Regions from separate parts of the Nesterenkonia flava genome, predicted to be linked through region 2. Evidence: predicted binding sites of a transcription regulator. Region 2 holds the regulator's gene; the other holds the start of a gene.
The links. Region 2 encodes HrcA, which represses chaperone genes, less so after heat shock. Its sites were predicted from a motif close to TTNGCACTCGNNNNNNNCGAGTGCNAA; they were not measured.
Positions count from the first base shown of each region.

Region 1: the regulator HrcA is predicted to act here: its motif matches at 1,963-1,989, upstream of groES (co-chaperone GroES).

Region 1 is NZ_JAVKGT010000014.1:56,458-64,211, reverse strand. Features, by position in the region: gene RH857_RS06965 (sulfurtransferase) at 1-531, shown strand, start outside; gene RH857_RS06960 (YeeE/YedE family protein) at 670-1,920, shown strand; gene groES (co-chaperone GroES) at 2,095-2,391, shown strand; gene groL (chaperonin GroEL) at 2,429-4,030, shown strand; gene RH857_RS06945 (CPBP family intramembrane glutamic endopeptidase) at 4,138-4,992, shown strand; gene RH857_RS06940 (arsenate reductase/protein-tyrosine-phosphatase family protein) at 5,046-5,642, opposite strand; gene RH857_RS06935 (GNAT family N-acetyltransferase) at 5,648-6,187, opposite strand; gene RH857_RS06930 (ATP-grasp domain-containing protein) at 6,239-7,165, shown strand; gene RH857_RS06925 (DNA-methyltransferase) at 7,207-7,754, opposite strand, start outside.
Region 2 is NZ_JAVKGT010000001.1:147,456-155,209, forward strand. Features, by position in the region: gene era (GTPase Era) at 1-81, opposite strand, end outside; gene ybeY (rRNA maturation RNase YbeY) at 90-587, opposite strand; gene RH857_RS00695 (PhoH family protein) at 584-1,636, opposite strand; gene RH857_RS00700 (16S rRNA (uracil(1498)-N(3))-methyltransferase) at 1,670-2,449, opposite strand; gene dnaJ (molecular chaperone DnaJ) at 2,446-3,573, opposite strand; gene hrcA (heat-inducible transcriptional repressor HrcA) at 3,586-4,614, opposite strand; gene RH857_RS00715 (DUF3097 family protein) at 4,726-5,601, shown strand; gene RH857_RS00720 (DUF4870 domain-containing protein) at 5,731-6,123, shown strand; gene hemW (radical SAM family heme chaperone HemW) at 6,157-7,443, opposite strand; gene lepA (translation elongation factor 4) at 7,447-7,754, opposite strand, start outside.

The DNA.
Region 1 (7,754 bases), on a different contig from region 2:
CTGGTCGAAGACGTCCCGAGCGCTCCAGAAGGCAGCTGGGAGGCCAAGCCGCAGAACCTGGACATCCGCGCTCTGCAGACCGAGGTCCTGCCCATCGCCGAGCAGAACGCCGAGGCCGACGGCGAGAATGTCGGCGAGCGCAACCTGGTCGACATCCGCTTCCAAGACGAGTACGACGGCGAAGTCGGCGTCAACGCCGAGATCTTCGAGGGCGAGGGCGCCTCCATCTGGGGTCACATCCCTGGCGCGGTGAACGTGCCCTGGGGCGAGATCGTCAACGAGGACGGCACCTTCAAGGAGGCCGACGAGATCCGTGCCATCTACGAGGAGGCCGGTGTGGACTTCTCCAAAGGCACGATCGCCTACTGCCGCATCGGTGAGCGCGCCTCCCACACCTGGTACGCACTGAGCCAGCTTCTGGGCGAAGACGTCAAGGTCTATGACGGCTCCTGGTCCGAGTGGGGCAACTCTGTGGGCGTTCCGGTGGCGAACAACACCGGCGAGCGCGGAGGCGTCTGGGGCGGCAGCTGACAGTGCGAGTCCCGCCGGCGCGTACACGCCGCGCTCGGCTCTCGGCCGCGTGCAGCGGCCGCGGCCATCACACCTAAAGTCGGAACCGGGCTCAGGAACGTCTGAGCCCGGTTCCGGTGCGTTCAAGAAGAGGAATCTATGACCGTTGAAGTCAAAGCCGACCGCCAGTTGGGCTGGACCCGTGCCGACACCGTGCGCACATCAATCGCCGTCGGCGTCGCCGCTCTCCTGCTGGGAACCGCGGCATATCTGGGCTGGACCCAGGGCGAGGGGCTGGGCGGCTCCAATGCCGCCTTCATGCTCCTCATCGGTGCCGGACTGGGCATTCTCTTCGAGCGTGGGCGCTACTGCTTCTTCTGTATCTTCCGCGACCTCTTCGAGAAGGGGAACTCCCGCGGGATGTACTCGATCCTGGTGTCCATCGCGGTGGGCATGATCGGCTATGCGGTGATCTTCTCCACCCGTGTCCCGAACCCCGACGGCGGCACCATCCCCTCCGACGCACACATCGCCCCGGTCTCGATTGCGCTGGTCGTTGCCGGACTGGCGTTCGGGCTGGGCATGGTGGTCTCAGGAGGCTGCATTGCCGGACACCTCTACCGGCTTCCCGAGGGACACCTGCGGTCCATTCCCGCATTGGCCGGGGTGGTGCTGGGATTCGGCGCCGGCTTCCTCTCCTGGGACTTCATGTACTCCGGATTCATCTCCGGGGCACCGGTGCCGTGGCTTCCCGCAGGCGGCGGTTACACCATGGCCATTGTGCTGCAGTTGGGCATCCTGATCGGGCTGGGCATCTGGTTGCTGCGGTGGAACCCTCCGGTGGCAGGTCGCGGGGACCGCGCGGTCGACGGCGAGGAGCTGCGCCGCGTCATCTTCTTCAAACGCTGGCCCGCCCTGGCCACCGGCGCCGGCGTCGGCCTGCTCGCAGTACTCGCCTACTACAAGGACCAGCCCCTGGGTGTGACGAGCCAGATCTCCTCCCTGACCCGCACCGGGATGACCGAGGCTGGGATGCTCTCGGGCTTCATGCCGGGCCTCGACGAACGGCTGGCCGGCTGCGTAGCGGTGGTGGTCCACACCATCACCACTAACGGCTGGCTCATCATCGGCATCGTGCTGGCCTCCTTCGCCGCGGCGCTGCCCGGCCGGCGCATCCGCGTCGAGCGCGCCACCGCCTGGAACTCCACCACAGCGCTGGTGGGCGGCATCCTTCTGGGCTGGGGCGCGATGATCGGCCTGGGCTGCACCATCGGTGTGCTGCTCTCAGGAACCCACGCCTTCGCGGCCTCGGGCTGGGTCTTCGGACTCGCCGTCGTCGTCGCTAGCGGAATCGCCTTCAAGCTCGGGCTCCACCGGAGGGCAAATCCTGGGGTGTTTCCCACGGTTTAGCACTCTTCTTGATCGAGTGCTAAACCGGTCATATAGTTTTCTTTAGCACTCGGCGTCACCGTGTGCTAAAGCCTGAAGGGGCACCATCCGGCACCCGCGACGACGGTTGGTCACTCCCAAGGCGAGCAACATTGCCAAGAGAAGATTCACCATCACGCAAAGGAGAGAGCTGACGTGTCAGTCTCCATCAAGCCCCTCGAGGATCGTATTGTTGTCCGCCCCCTGGAGGCCGAGCAGACCACCGCTTCCGGCCTGGTCATCCCGGACACCGCCAAGGAAAAGCCGCAGGAAGGCGAAGTTGTCGCCGTCGGACCGGGTCGCGTGAGCGACAACGGTGAGCGCCTGCCGGTTGACGTTGCCACTGGCGACGTCGTCATCTACTCCAAGTTCGGCGGCACCGAGGTCAAGGTCGGCGGCGAGGAGTACCTGGTGCTCAACGCTCGCGACGTCCTCGCCAAGGTCGAGAAGTAAACCACTTAATACTCGGCTTTAGAAGGAGCAACCATCTATGGCAAAGCAGCTTGAGTTCAACGATGCCGCCCGCAAGGCTCTTGAGGCCGGCATCGACAAGCTCGCCGACACAGTTAAGGTCACCCTCGGCCCCAAGGGCCGCAACGTGGTGCTCGACAAGTCCTGGGGCGCCCCCACCATCACCAACGACGGTGTGACCATCGCCCGCGAGATCGAGCTCGAGGACTCCTACGAGAACCTCGGCGCTCAGCTCGCCAAGGAGGTCGCCACCAAGACCAACGACGTCGCAGGTGACGGCACCACCACCGCCACCGTGCTCGCCCAGGCCCTGGTCAAGGAGGGTCTGCGCAACGTGGCCGCCGGTGCGGCTCCGGGTGAGATCAAGCGCGGCATCGAGACCGCCGTCGCCGCAGTCACCCGCCGTCTTCGCGAGAACGCCCGTGACGTGGAGGGTCAGCAGACCGCCAACGTCGCTGCCATCTCCGCCCAGAACGACGAGGTCGGCGAGCTGATCGCCCGCGCCTTCGACGCTGTGGGCACCGACGGCGTGATCACCATCGAGGAGGGTTCCACCACCTCCACCGAGCTGGAGATCACCGAGGGCATGCAGTTCGACAAGGGCTTCCTGTCCCCGCACTTCGTCACCGACGCAGAGCGCCAGGAGGCCGTGCTTGAGGATCCGCTGATCCTCATCCACCAGGGCAAGATCTCTAACATGGCAGAGTTCCTGCCCGTGCTGGAGAAGGTCCTGCAGGCCAAGAAGCCGCTGTTCATCATCGCCGAGGACGTCGAGGGCGAAGCTCTCTCCACCCTCGTGGTGAACAAGCTGCGCGGCACGCTGCAGGCCGTGGCCGTGAAGGCCCCGGGCTTCGGCGATCGCCGCAAGGCCATGCTGGAGGACATCGCCACCCTGACCGGTGCACAGGTTGTCACCCAGGATCTGGGCCTGAAGCTGGACCAGATCGGCCTGGACGAGCTGGGCACCGCCCGTCGCGTGACCGTGACCAAGGACGAGACCACCATCGTCGAGGGCGCCGGCTCCAAGGAGGACGTGGACGCTCGCGTGGCGCTCATCAAGTCCCAGGTCGAGGCCACCGACTCCGAGTGGGACCGCGAGAAGCTGCAGGAGCGCCTGGCCAAGCTGGCCGGCGGTGTGGGCGTCATCAAGGTCGGCGCCGCCACCGAGGTGGAGCTGAAGGAGCGCAAGCACCGCATCGAAGATGCTGTCTCCTCCACCCGTGCAGCTCTGGAGGAGGGCATCGTCGCCGGCGGCGGCACCGCCCTCATTAACGCCCTCTCCGTGCTGGAGGAGGACGCCGAGGTCAAGGCACTCTCCGGCGATGCCGCAGCTGCTGTGGGCATCGTCCAGCGCGCCCTGGTTCAGCCGCTGCGCTGGATCGCTCAGAACGCCGGCGAGGACGGCTACGTGATCGCCTCCAAGGTCGCTGAGCTGGAGCCCAACCATGGCTTCAACGCCAAGACCGGCGAGTACGGCGACCTGATCGCCGCTGGTGTGATCGACCCGGTGAAGGTGACCCGCTCTGCTCTGCAGAACGCGGCCTCCATCGCCGCTCTGGTCCTGACCACCGAGACCCTCGTGGTCGAGAAGAAGGACGAGGAGGACGGCCACGATCACTGATCGCTGACCTCCCTCACGACCTGAGGCCCTGTTCCCGCTCCTGCGGGGGCAGGGTCTCAGTCGTTCTGATCCCCACGCGCATCGCAGGGACACCCAATAATGGGAGGGTGACACACACTCCCGACGACGCCACCCCGCCGAGCTCACGACTCTCGTCGAGTCGCCAGACGTCAGATCCTGGGGGCCTCTCCCCCGCCTCCACAGTCCGCTCGCGACGGTTCTACGGCTGGGAACTAGGCATAGTGCTGGCCTTGTCACTCGGGCAATCAGCCGTCTACGCGGCACTGCGTCTGTGGGAACGCGCCGTGGAGACTCCTATCGCCGATCAGGTAGCCCGGGTCCAGACCTCTCGCGCTCGCAGCGAGGGCTTCGACTTCCTCTTCCAGCTGCTCGACTCGCTCTTCGCTCTGGTACCGGTGGCGCTGGTGCTCTACTTGTTCATCCTGCACACCGGCGGCAATCCCTTTCGGCGCTGGGGGCTGGACTTCCGCCGTCCTGGGCGCGACTGGGCACTGGCCGCAGGCCTGTTCGTGCTCATCGGCGCGGGCACGCTGGTGATCTACTTCCTCGGTCGCAGCCTGGGAGTCACCGCACAGATCGTGCCAGCGGAGGTCACACAGTACTGGTGGAGCTCTCCCATGCTTCTGCTGGCCGCCGTGCGGCACTCGTTGCTGGAAGAGGTCATCATGATCGCCTACCTCTTCGACCGAGCCCGCCGCATCTGGCCGGGGGTAAGCATCTGGCTCATCATCCTCGGCTCCGCGGTGTTGCGCGGGGCCTACCACCTGTACCAGGGGTTCGGCCCCGGAATCGGGAACCTTGCGATGGGCGTGATCTTCGGCTGGCTCTACACCCGGTACGGGCGCGTGATGCCGCTAGTCATCGCACATTTCCTGCTCGACGCCGTGGCGTTCCTGGCCTTCCCCCTGGTTCTGCGGACCTTCGGGCTGGAGAGCCTGTGAGGTAGCTCCGCGGACCGGGCCACCCCGCCACGCTCGCCACCACGCCTCAAGGCCTAGCTGCGCAGACCCAGGACCCGGCCCAGTGCCTCAATCGGTTCGCGGATCTGGCGGAATGACTCGTCAAAGACGTCGTCAGGCAGCATATAGGGGTCGACGACGTCGTCCTCCTCCCCTGCCTCGGCGGAGTCCGTGCGGCGCTCGCTGACCAGCTCCGTGAGCGCCTTCAGCTTCTCGGACGTGTCCCCCTGCGGAAGGCTCTTGGGTTCAAGCTCCTCCAGGATGCGACCGAACTCGCGGAGGGTAAAGATCTTCGGCTCCGCCTCGGGAACCTCGGCGAGCATGTCGTTGACGTGCACACGCGTTGCCGCGAGCACCAGGTCGGACTCGATGATCATGGTCGGTGTCACCTGCTCGGCGACGAAGTCCTCAACCTCTGCCCCGTAGTCAGCGATGCGGTCTTTCATCTGCTTCTGCATATCCTCGCCGTCGTGCGCGTAGGTGCCGGCGGAGATCACGGTGATACCGTCCTCCCCGCGCAGCAGATGCGCCAGCAGCCGCTCCATCGCGGGTGAGCGGCAGATGTTGCCGGTGCAGACGGCGAGAATTGTGTACTGCTCCGCTGCTTGAGCGTCGTGGGAGTTCGGGCTCATGGGTATCAGACCTTTCGCAGGAAGAAGGGGAAGCTCATGGTCTTCCCTGGGAGCTGCAGATGGAAGTCGCGCGCCGGATCCGTCACAAACCCTTCGGAGCGGTAGAGCGCGTGGGCCGAGGTCATGGAACGGAGACTGCAGATGGCGATTCCGCTGATGTCCTCCCGGGCCTCGGCGATGGAGATGATGTGGCGCACCAGCATACGCGCGATGCCTTTGCCCTGGTGCTCCGGTGCCACTGCGAGCATGCGGAACTCCATTTCCCCGGGGCGTGCCACTTCCGCTAGGGCGGCACCGTACTCGGTCAGCGTGGCGCTTGCCGCTACGGAGCCGTCCGGCAGCACGGCAACGAGCACGGTGGTCAGCTCGGCTCGAGCGGCCGTGTCCGCGAGCTCAAGCATGTAGGGGTCCGACGCCGGCAGGTGACCGCCTTGGACGTAGGCGGCCGCGGTCAGCTGACCAATGCGTTCGTACTCCTCCGGCCGGGCAGTACGGATGTTCACGTGGGCGGGGACGGTCGGCGCTGCCTGCTGCTGGGTGCTCACCCACAGCATCTTCCCATATCAGCCCGGGGCATCGAGTACGTGGAGTGGCTGTTGCCCGGAGCAGTGCTTGACCTCGCGTCAGCGCCGCCAGAGGGCGTCTTCTTCGCGCGTCTCTCGGCCTCCTCGCACACCCGCACCGATCCCCACGTGAAGGAGTACGGGCGGGCGGTGCTGGCCTGGCTGGAGGCCGCGGGTCGCACAGTGGTCAACGGGGCCGGGGTCTATGAGCTGGAGGTCAGCAAGATCCGGCAGCACAGGGCACTGGCCCAGCACGGGTTCACGGCACCTCGCACCACCGCCGTCTTCGGGCACGAGTCTCTGACGCAGGCGGCTCGGGCTTTCACTCCACCGTTCATCACCAAGCACAACCAGGGCGGCAAGGGGCTGGGGGTCAGGCGCTTCGAGTCCCATGCAGAGCTGGAGTCCGTAGCTGCTAAGTTCGCTCCGGGCGGGGAGAACGAGCCCGTTGACGGCATCACCCTGATCCAGAACTACGTCCAGCCCGCTGAGCCCTTCATTACCCGCGCAGAGTTCATCGGCGGTCGCTTCCACTACGCCGTGAAGGTCGACGTCTCCGGTGGCTCCTTCGAACTCTGCCCCGCCGTGGTCTGTGAGATTCCGCAGCCCGGACTGGCAGGCTCCGCATGCTCCGTACCGGACGCCAGCGACCAGAGCAACGACGACCGCTCCGCCGCGTTGCCCGCTGCCGAGCAGTTCAGTCGCCGCACTGACATCACTGCGGAGACTCCGCTGATCCGTCAGCTGGAGGCGTTCCTGGCCGAATATCGCATCGAGATCGCCGGCGTCGAGTTCATCGAAACCGTCACCGGGGAGCAGGTCGTCTACGACATCAACACCAACACCAATTACAACCCCGCGGTAGAGACCGCCGAAGCCGCGGCCGGTCGCGTGCCGGCTGCTCGACGTCTGGCCCAGCATCTGAAGCATGTGCTGGAGAGAGACCACGCCGTGCGCTGAGCCGGCTGACCTGGACCTCCGATCAGCGTGCAGCGGGCCGCTCAGGCGGAGGCGTAGCGCACCTCGGCATGAGTTCCCAGGCGCTGGGCCATGACCTCCATCGCATGGGCTGACGAGTCTATGCAGACGAAGCGGCGCCCCGTCTCGGCCGCCGCAGCCCCAAGCGTCCCCGAACCCGCGAAGAAGTCCAGCACCCAGTCACCCTCCTGAGAGGAGGCCTGGATCATGCGGCGCACCAGCCCCACCGGCTTCTGGGTCGGGTAGCCGGTCTTTTCCTTGCCCGTGGGTGAGACGATGGTGTGCCACCAGACATCCGTCGGCAGCTTGCCGCGCGCGGCTTTCTCCGGCGTCACCAGGGAAGGCGCCATATAGGGCTCGCGATCCACAGCCTCTGAGTTGAAGTAGTAGCGGCTGGGGTGTTTGACGTAGACGAGAATGTTCTGGTGCTTAGTGGGCCAGCGCTTTTTGGTGCGCGCCCCGTAGTCGTAGGACCAGATGATCTCGTTGAGGAAGTTCTCCCGGCCAAAGACGGCGTCGCACATCACCTTCGCGTAGTGCACCTCGCGGTAGTCCAGGTGCAGGTAAAGCG
Region 2 (7,754 bases):
CCCCACGAAGCTGGCGAAGCCAGCACGGAAGTTCTCGTCGTACTCGGGGAACTCGCTCAGGACGGGGTCAGGCTCGGTCATCGGCACACTCACTCTGCGGGGTCGGTTTCGGTGGGGACAGGGGCTTCCCGCCCCAGGAACTCTTCCAGCAAAGCCTTTTGCAGTCCGAACATCTCTGTGCGCTCTGCGGGCTCATGGTGGTCGTGGCCTAGCAGATGCAGCATGCCGTGGGTGGTCAGCAGGCAGAGCTCGTCGCTAAGGGAGTGCCCGGCAGTCTCCGCCTGACTCTGAGCGACGGCGGGACAGAGCACAATATCGCCGAGAGTTCCCTCTGCGACAGGCTGCTCGGGACTGCCGGGACGCAGCTCGTCCATGGGAAAGCTCATCACATCCGTGGGACCGGGTAGATCCATCCACTCCAGGTGCAGGCGCTCCATCTCCTCCTCGTCCACCAGGGTCACCGACAGCTCCACTGCACTCCCCAGTCCCAGCCGGGCGTAGAGGAACGCCGTGAGATCGGTAAGCTCCGCCAGATGGGCGGCGGTGATGAGAGGACTCCCGGACTCGTCGTCGAGCGTTACGGTCATGTGCGAGAGCCCCCGTCGGCCTCGCGTCCGCGACGGGACCGGTTGACCCGTGTACGGTCCCCCCGGGCCTGCTCACCCCGGGCCTGGTAGGACTCATAGGCGTCCACGATGCGTCCGACCAGGGCGTGCCGGACCACGTCGTCACTGGTCAGGCGGCAGATGCTGATGTCCTCCACGCCCTCGAGAATGTCCAGCACGGTGCGCAGGCCGGAGTCGGTGCCGCGAGGCAGATCAACCTGCGTAATGTCTCCGGTGACCACGATCTTGGAGTTGAAGCCCAGTCGGGTGAGGAACATCTTCATCTGCTCGGCGGTGGTGTTCTGCGCCTCGTCAAGAATGATGAAGGAGTCGTTGAGGGTGCGGCCGCGCATATACGCCAGCGGCGCCACTTCGATGGTGCCGGATTCCATGAGCCGCGGGATCGACTCCGGCTCGATCATGTCGTGCAGCGCATCGTAGAGAGGGCGCAGGTAGGGATCGATCTTGTCGTTGAGCGAACCGGGAAGGAACCCCAGCTTTTCACCGGCCTCCACGGCCGGGCGAGTGAGGATGATCCGGTTGATCTCCTTGGCCTGCAGCGCCTGCACCGCCTTGGCCATCGCCAGGTACGTCTTGCCGGTGCCGGCGGGACCGATCCCGAAGACCACGGTGGACTCGTCGATGGTGTCCACGTACCTCTGCTGGTTGGAGGTCTTAGGGCGGATGGTCCGGCCCCGGTGGGAGAGGATGTTGGTGGAGACCATGCGCGCGCTGGTCTTGGCATCGGCCGCGCGGACCATGGTGGCGATCTGTTCGACGATCTCCTCGGTGGCCGTGGTACCCGAGGCGCCCAGCGTCTTCAGCTGCGTGAGGACTTCCACGATCTGGGAGACCTCCGAAGCGGGGCCGGCGACGGTGATGAGCTTCTCCCTCAGCCCGACGCTGGTGTCCGGGTAGAGGCCGGCCAGAATGCGCAGCGCCAGGTCCTGCACGCCGAGCGTGCGGAACATGGTCTCCGAATCGGCGAAATGGACGGTCTGCTCGGCGGTCGCCGTGGGAACCTCGGTAATGAGAACCTCGCTAGTGGTCGGTGGTGGTGGTGCTTAGTTTACGCCCGAATCCCAACGTCCCAACAGCAGCTGCGCGGTGGCCAGGGCCGCGGGACCCGCGGTGGAGGAGCGCAGTACGTTCGGTCCCAGCCGGGCGGAGGAAGCACCCGCTTCCCTTAGCAGGCCAAGCTCACGTTCGCTGATGCCGCCTTCGGGCCCGACCACCAGGTGCAGCTCATGGATCCCTTCCTGCGCGGCGGCCTGCTCCACGGCTTTGCGGAAGCTGGTTGTCTCGACCTCATGCAGCGTGATGACTACGACCCGGGAATCTTCCCGCACGGCAGCCGCGTACTGCGCGGTGGTGTGCAGGGACCTGACGTCCGGAATCGACGTCCGGCGGGTCTGTTTGGCGGCGGTGACGGCGATGTTGACCCATTCGGCGTGCTTCTTCGCCTCCCGCCCCTGCTTCCAACGTGCCACGGAGCGCTCTGCCTGCCAGGGAATCACGGCGTGGACCCCGAGCTCCGTGGCGGACTCCACCGCCTGCAGGTCGCGCCGGTCCTTGGCCAGAGCCTGTACGAGCACCAGCCGGGGCAGGGGCTCTGACTCATCATGAACTTCGCGGACCTCCACGGTGAGGGCCCCGGACCCGGTTTCCACCACGACGCCGGCAACTCGTCGGGTCCGGGTGTCCGAGAGCAGGACCTGCTCCCCCACCCCCAGACGCATGACGGTCGCCGCATGGTGGCCCTCAGCTCCATCGAGCACCACGGTCTGTCCCACTGCAGCCTCCTGCAGGGCATCGGGGGTGAGATGGAACAGGGGCGCGGTCACAGGGAGTCCCAGGCCTCACGCAGCTTCGCGAATACCCCGCGATGCTCGGTGGTGGATTCGCCGAGCTCCTCGCCGCGCTCCTCGGCCAGCATCCGCAGCAGCTCACGCTGCTTGTCGGTGAGCTTCGTGGGCGTCTCCACCTTCAGGTGAATCTTCAGATCGCCCCGGCCCGAGCCGCGCAGGTGCGATACGCCCTTGCCGCGCAGAGTCAGGACCTGGCCGGACTGCGTGCCCGGCTTGACCTCGACCTCCTCCTCGCCGTCGAAGGTCTCCAGCGTCACGGTGGTGCCCAGGGCCGCGGCAGTCATCGGCACGGTCACGGTCGCATGCAGGTCATTGCCTCGCCGCGTGAAGACCTCGTGGGGTCGGATGTCGACCTCAACAAAGAGATCGCCCGCAGGCCCTCCGGCCAACCCGGCCTCGCCCTCGCCAGCCAGATGGATGCGGTTACCCTTATCCACCCCGGCAGGGATCTTGATCTTCAGGCTCTTGCGCTCACGCACCCGGCCCTGCCCGTCGCACTCCTGGCACGGGTCCTCAATGATGTTGCCGAAGCCAGCGCATCGGGCGCACGTCTGAGTCTGAATGACGGTGCCGAGGATGGAGCGCATGGGCCGCTGGATCTGTCCCTGCCCGTGACAGTCGGGGCAGGTGGTCGGCGTCGTGCCCGGGCGCATGCAGGAGCCGTTGCACTCACTGCAGGTCACAGCAGTCTCGACCTCGATCTCCTTGGTGGTCCCGAAGACCGCATCGCGCAGGTCGATGCGCACACGGATCAAAGAGTCCTGGCCCCGCCGGGTGCGCGAGGCAGGACCGCCGGATCCTCCTCCCCCGAAGAAGGTCTCGAAGATGTCGCTGAACCCGCCGAATCCGCCACCTCCTGCACCGCCGAATCCGCCGGCCGGCCGTCCGTTGGGGTCGCCCGTGGTGTCGTAGTTCCGGCGCTTCTCCGGATCGGAGAGGACCTCGTAGGCGGTGCCCAGGAGTTTGAACTGCTCTTCGGCGTCCTCTCCAGGGTTCACATCGGGATGGAGCTTGCGGGCCTTCTTGCGGTAGGCCTTCTTGATCTCCTCGGCCGATGCGTCGCGGCTGACGCCGAGCGCCTCGTAGTAGTCAGAGCTCATGCGTGTTGGTTCTCACCCTTCAGAGAGTATGCGGGACAGGTATCGGGCCATGGCACGGACCGCGGACATGGTGGAGCCGTAGTCCATGCGCGTGGGGCCGACGACGCCGAGCTTGGCGCCCTCACCCCCGGGGCCGGTCGTGACGTACTCCGCGGCAACCACAGAGGTCTCGGCCAGGGAGTCGTGGGAGGTCTCCCGACCAATGGCCACGGAGAGCCCCCGCTGATCCTGCTGCATCTCGTGCAGCAGCCGCAGCAGCACGACCTGCTCCTCGAGCGCTTCCAGGATGGGTCCGATGGCCGGTCCCAGGTCACCGCCCGACTTGGCGAGGTTAGCAGTCCCGGCCATGATGATGCGATCCACTCGCCCCGCCTCAAGAATGGCCTCTACGGCGTTGGCGATGACCGCCATGGGCGGCTGCAGCGCCGGCTCCACGGAGCCGATCAGTTCATCCAGGGGCAGCGGGGTGGCTGATGCAGACCGGTGGTAGAGCTGCTCGGAGAGCCGCTGGCCGATGCGGTGCAGGGAATCCTCGTCGATGTCATCCGACAGCGTGACCATGCGCTGCTCCACCCTGCCGGAGGAGAGGATCACGATGGTCAGGGCCTTGTGCGGGCTCATCTGCACCACGTCCACGTGACGGATCTTGGCCGTGGACTGCTGAGGGTGCTGGATCACCGCGACCTGGTTGGTGAGCATAGCCAGCAGGCGCACGGTCTGCTCCAGCATGGACTCATAGTCGTCGGCGGCCTCGACCAGGGCATCCATGGCTTTGCGCTCAGCCTTTGAGAGCGGTCGAACCTCGGTGATCCGGTCCACGAACAGGCGATACCCCTGATCCGTGGGGATGCGCCCCGCGGAGGTGTGGGGCGCCATGATCAGTCCCTCCTCTTCCAGATGGGCCATATCATTGCGGATCGTGGCCGGCGAGACCTCCAAGTGATGGCGCTCCACAAGGGCCTTGGAGCCCACGGGCTCGCGGGTGTGGACATAGTCCTCCACAATGGCGCGCAGCACATGGAGCCTGCGGGTATCCGACACGTCACACCTCCGAGCTGAGTCATTAGCACTCGCGTTCTTTGACTGCTAATTCTACAAGCTTGTGCGTTGCTGCCCAGCATCCGCCACCCGCGGTTGCTAGGCTCCGAGCCTGTGACACCGAACTTCACCGACTACTCCTCCTGGGGCGCCCAGGACCTGAGTGAGAGACGACGACGCCAGTTCCGCCAGGTGCCCTCCGTGGCAGCTGAGCACGGCACGGTGGTGGAGGAGGCTGACTCCGGCTGGGTCGGAGCAGTGATCGGAGTCGAGAAGGCCGGCGGCGTACAGGTGGTTCGCCTGGAGGACCGGCGCGGCAAGGTCCGGGCGTTTCCGCTCGGCCACGGATTTCTCATTGACGGCGAGCCCGTGGAGCTGGCGCCCCCTGCACCACAGCCCACGACGGCGGCCGGCCCGACGCGCACCGCCTCAGGCTCCTTCGCGGTGGCCACTGCACGTGCCCGCACCGCGCGCGCCTCCCGCATCTGGGTTGAGGGGACCCACGACGCGGAGCTGGTGGAGAAAGTGTGGGGCTATGACCTGCGCGTGGAGGGTATCGTCGTCGAACCTCTCCACGGAGCTGATGACCTCGTGGCGGCGATCGAAGCGTTCCAGCCCGGCCCCCAGCGGCGCATCGGGGTGCTGCTGGACCACCTGGTCAGCGGCTCCAAGGAAACGCGCATCGCGGAGGCCGCGATGTCCCTGCCGGGAGCCCGCGGCAACGTCCTGGTGCTGGGGCATCCCTATGTAGATGTCTGGCAGGCCGTCAAACCCCAGCTGCTGGGACTGAAGCAGTGGCCCACCATTCCCCGCGGCACCGACATCAAGGTAGGGACACTGCGAGCCCTCGGGTGGCCGGCGCGGAACCAGCGTGACATCGCCCATGGGTGGAAGCAGATTCTTGGTCGGGTCCGAAGCTACGCCGACCTCGAGCCCAGCCTCTTGGGCCGGGTCGAGGAACTGATCGATTTCGTCACTGTCGAGTCCTGACGGGCCCTCATGCGCCGGCAGAAGGCTGCCAACACACCCTCTCTCACCAGTCTTCTTTCAGCCACCGCCCGTAGAATTAGTGACACTTCTGCACTGTCCCGCACGTCGTGAAGAAAGGCCCGATTGACTGTGTCCTCCCCGCTGAAAGGCTCAGGCCCCACCAAGGGCTCGGGTCCCAAAGCTCCTGCGCTGACCCCGGCCGAAGACCGCCGATGGGCCACACTGGCGCACTTCGGCGGTGTCGCCGGCTGCCTGCCGGCGCTGGTCATCTGGCTCGTCTTCCGCGACCGCGGTCCCTTCACCGAGCAGGAGTCCAAGGAGGCGCTGAACTTCGCGCTCCCGCTGACTGTGGTGATGGTGGTCTTCTACGGTATGGCCTTCATCCCCGGCATCGACTGGATCGGCAGCATCGCTGCTGTGCTGACCTGGGCCTATATGGCCCTTTCTGGACTCATCGGCGGTATCGAGTGCAATAAGGGCCGCCCCTACCGCTACGTGCTGAACCTGCGCCTGATCCGCTGATTACCTGCGGCGCCACAAAGCCCTGACCGCCTGTCACGGCGCCAGACGGCGAGTCACCGCGTCGGCCAGTAGGCGCCCCTTCAGGGTGAGTACGGCACGCCCTTCGGGGGCCGACGACGACGCATGGGCGGCCTGCTCCTCGATGAGTCCGTCCGAGACGAGCTGGTTCAGGACCTTCGCGGTGATCGGCTCCCCTCCACGACGGGCCCGCTGGGGAAGCCCGTTGTATTCGGCGACATCAAGTCCCTCACGGATGCGCAGGCGCAGCATCAGATGCTCCAGCACCACCGCCTCGTCATCCAGAAGCTCACGCCCATGGCCGGGCGAGGTTCCAGTCGCGAGTCGCTGGGCATAGGCCGCCGGGTGCTTGACGTTCCACCACCGCAGCCCCGCCAGGTGGGAGTGAGCACCCGGACCCGCTCCCCACCAGTCGGAGTCCAGCCAGTAGTTCAGGTTGTGCCGGGAACGCGTGGTCTCGGCGGTGGCGAAGTTCGAGACCTCGTACCAGTCATAGCCGGCGGCACTGAGCATCTCATCAGCCAGCAGATACTTGTCCGCCTGGTCATCAGGATCGATGTCAGGGAGTTCACCGCGTCGGATCTTGGCCGCCATCGCGGTTCCTTCCTCGACGATGAGCGAGTAGGCGGAGACATGGTCTGGGGCGCAGGACAACGCCGCTTCAAGGCTGACGCGCCAGTCCTCCAGGCTCTCCCCCGGTGTGCCATAGATCAGGTCAAGGGAGGTCTCCAGCCCCGCCGCGCGGGCCGCCGCGTGGGCTTTCGGCACATTAGAAGGATTGTGGGTGCGATCCAGCACCTGCAGAACCTTCGGCACTGCTGACTGCATCCCCAGACTCAGACGCGTGAAGCCTGCATCAGCGAGGATCTGCGCCGTCTCCGGGCTGACCGTATCCGGGTTCGCCTCGGTGGTGATCTCCGCACCGGGAACAAAGCCGAAGAGCTCCCGGGCTCGTGTCAGGATGCGGGCCAAGTCTTCGGCGGGCAGCAGGGTGGGCGTGCCGCCGCCGAAGAACACCGTGGAGAGCCTGCGCTGCGGGGCACCAGCGGCCTCGAGCACGCGTGCGGCTAACTCCAGCTCCGCAATCAGCGTATCTGGGTAGCTCGCCCGCGATGCCCCAGGACCCAGGTCCTCTGCGGTGTAGGTGTTGAAGTCGCAGTAGCCGCAGCGCACGCTGCAGAACGGAATGTGGACGTAGAGCCCGAAGGGCTTGTCAGCTCGCGCGTCCAGGGCCTCGCGAACGGCCGAGGGGAAGGAGCCGTCAGCCGGTACCGGGTCTCCCAGCGGCAGGGTCCCCGGCACCGGCTACTTCTTCTCCTTGGCGTTGCCTTCGTCAGAGCTGAGCGCGGCGATGAATGCTTCCTGGGGAACCTCCACCGTGCCGACCATCTTCATGCGCTTCTTGCCCTCCTTCTGCTTTTCCAGCAGCTTGCGCTTGCGGCTGATGTCGCCGCCGTAGCACTTGGAGAGCACGTCCTTGCGGATCGCGCGGATGTTCTCGCGCGCAATGATGCGCGAACCGATGGCGGCCTGAATGGGCACCTCGAACTGCTGGCGCGGAATGAGTTCCTTGAGCTTGGAGGCCATCTTCACACCGTAGGCGTAGGCGTGGT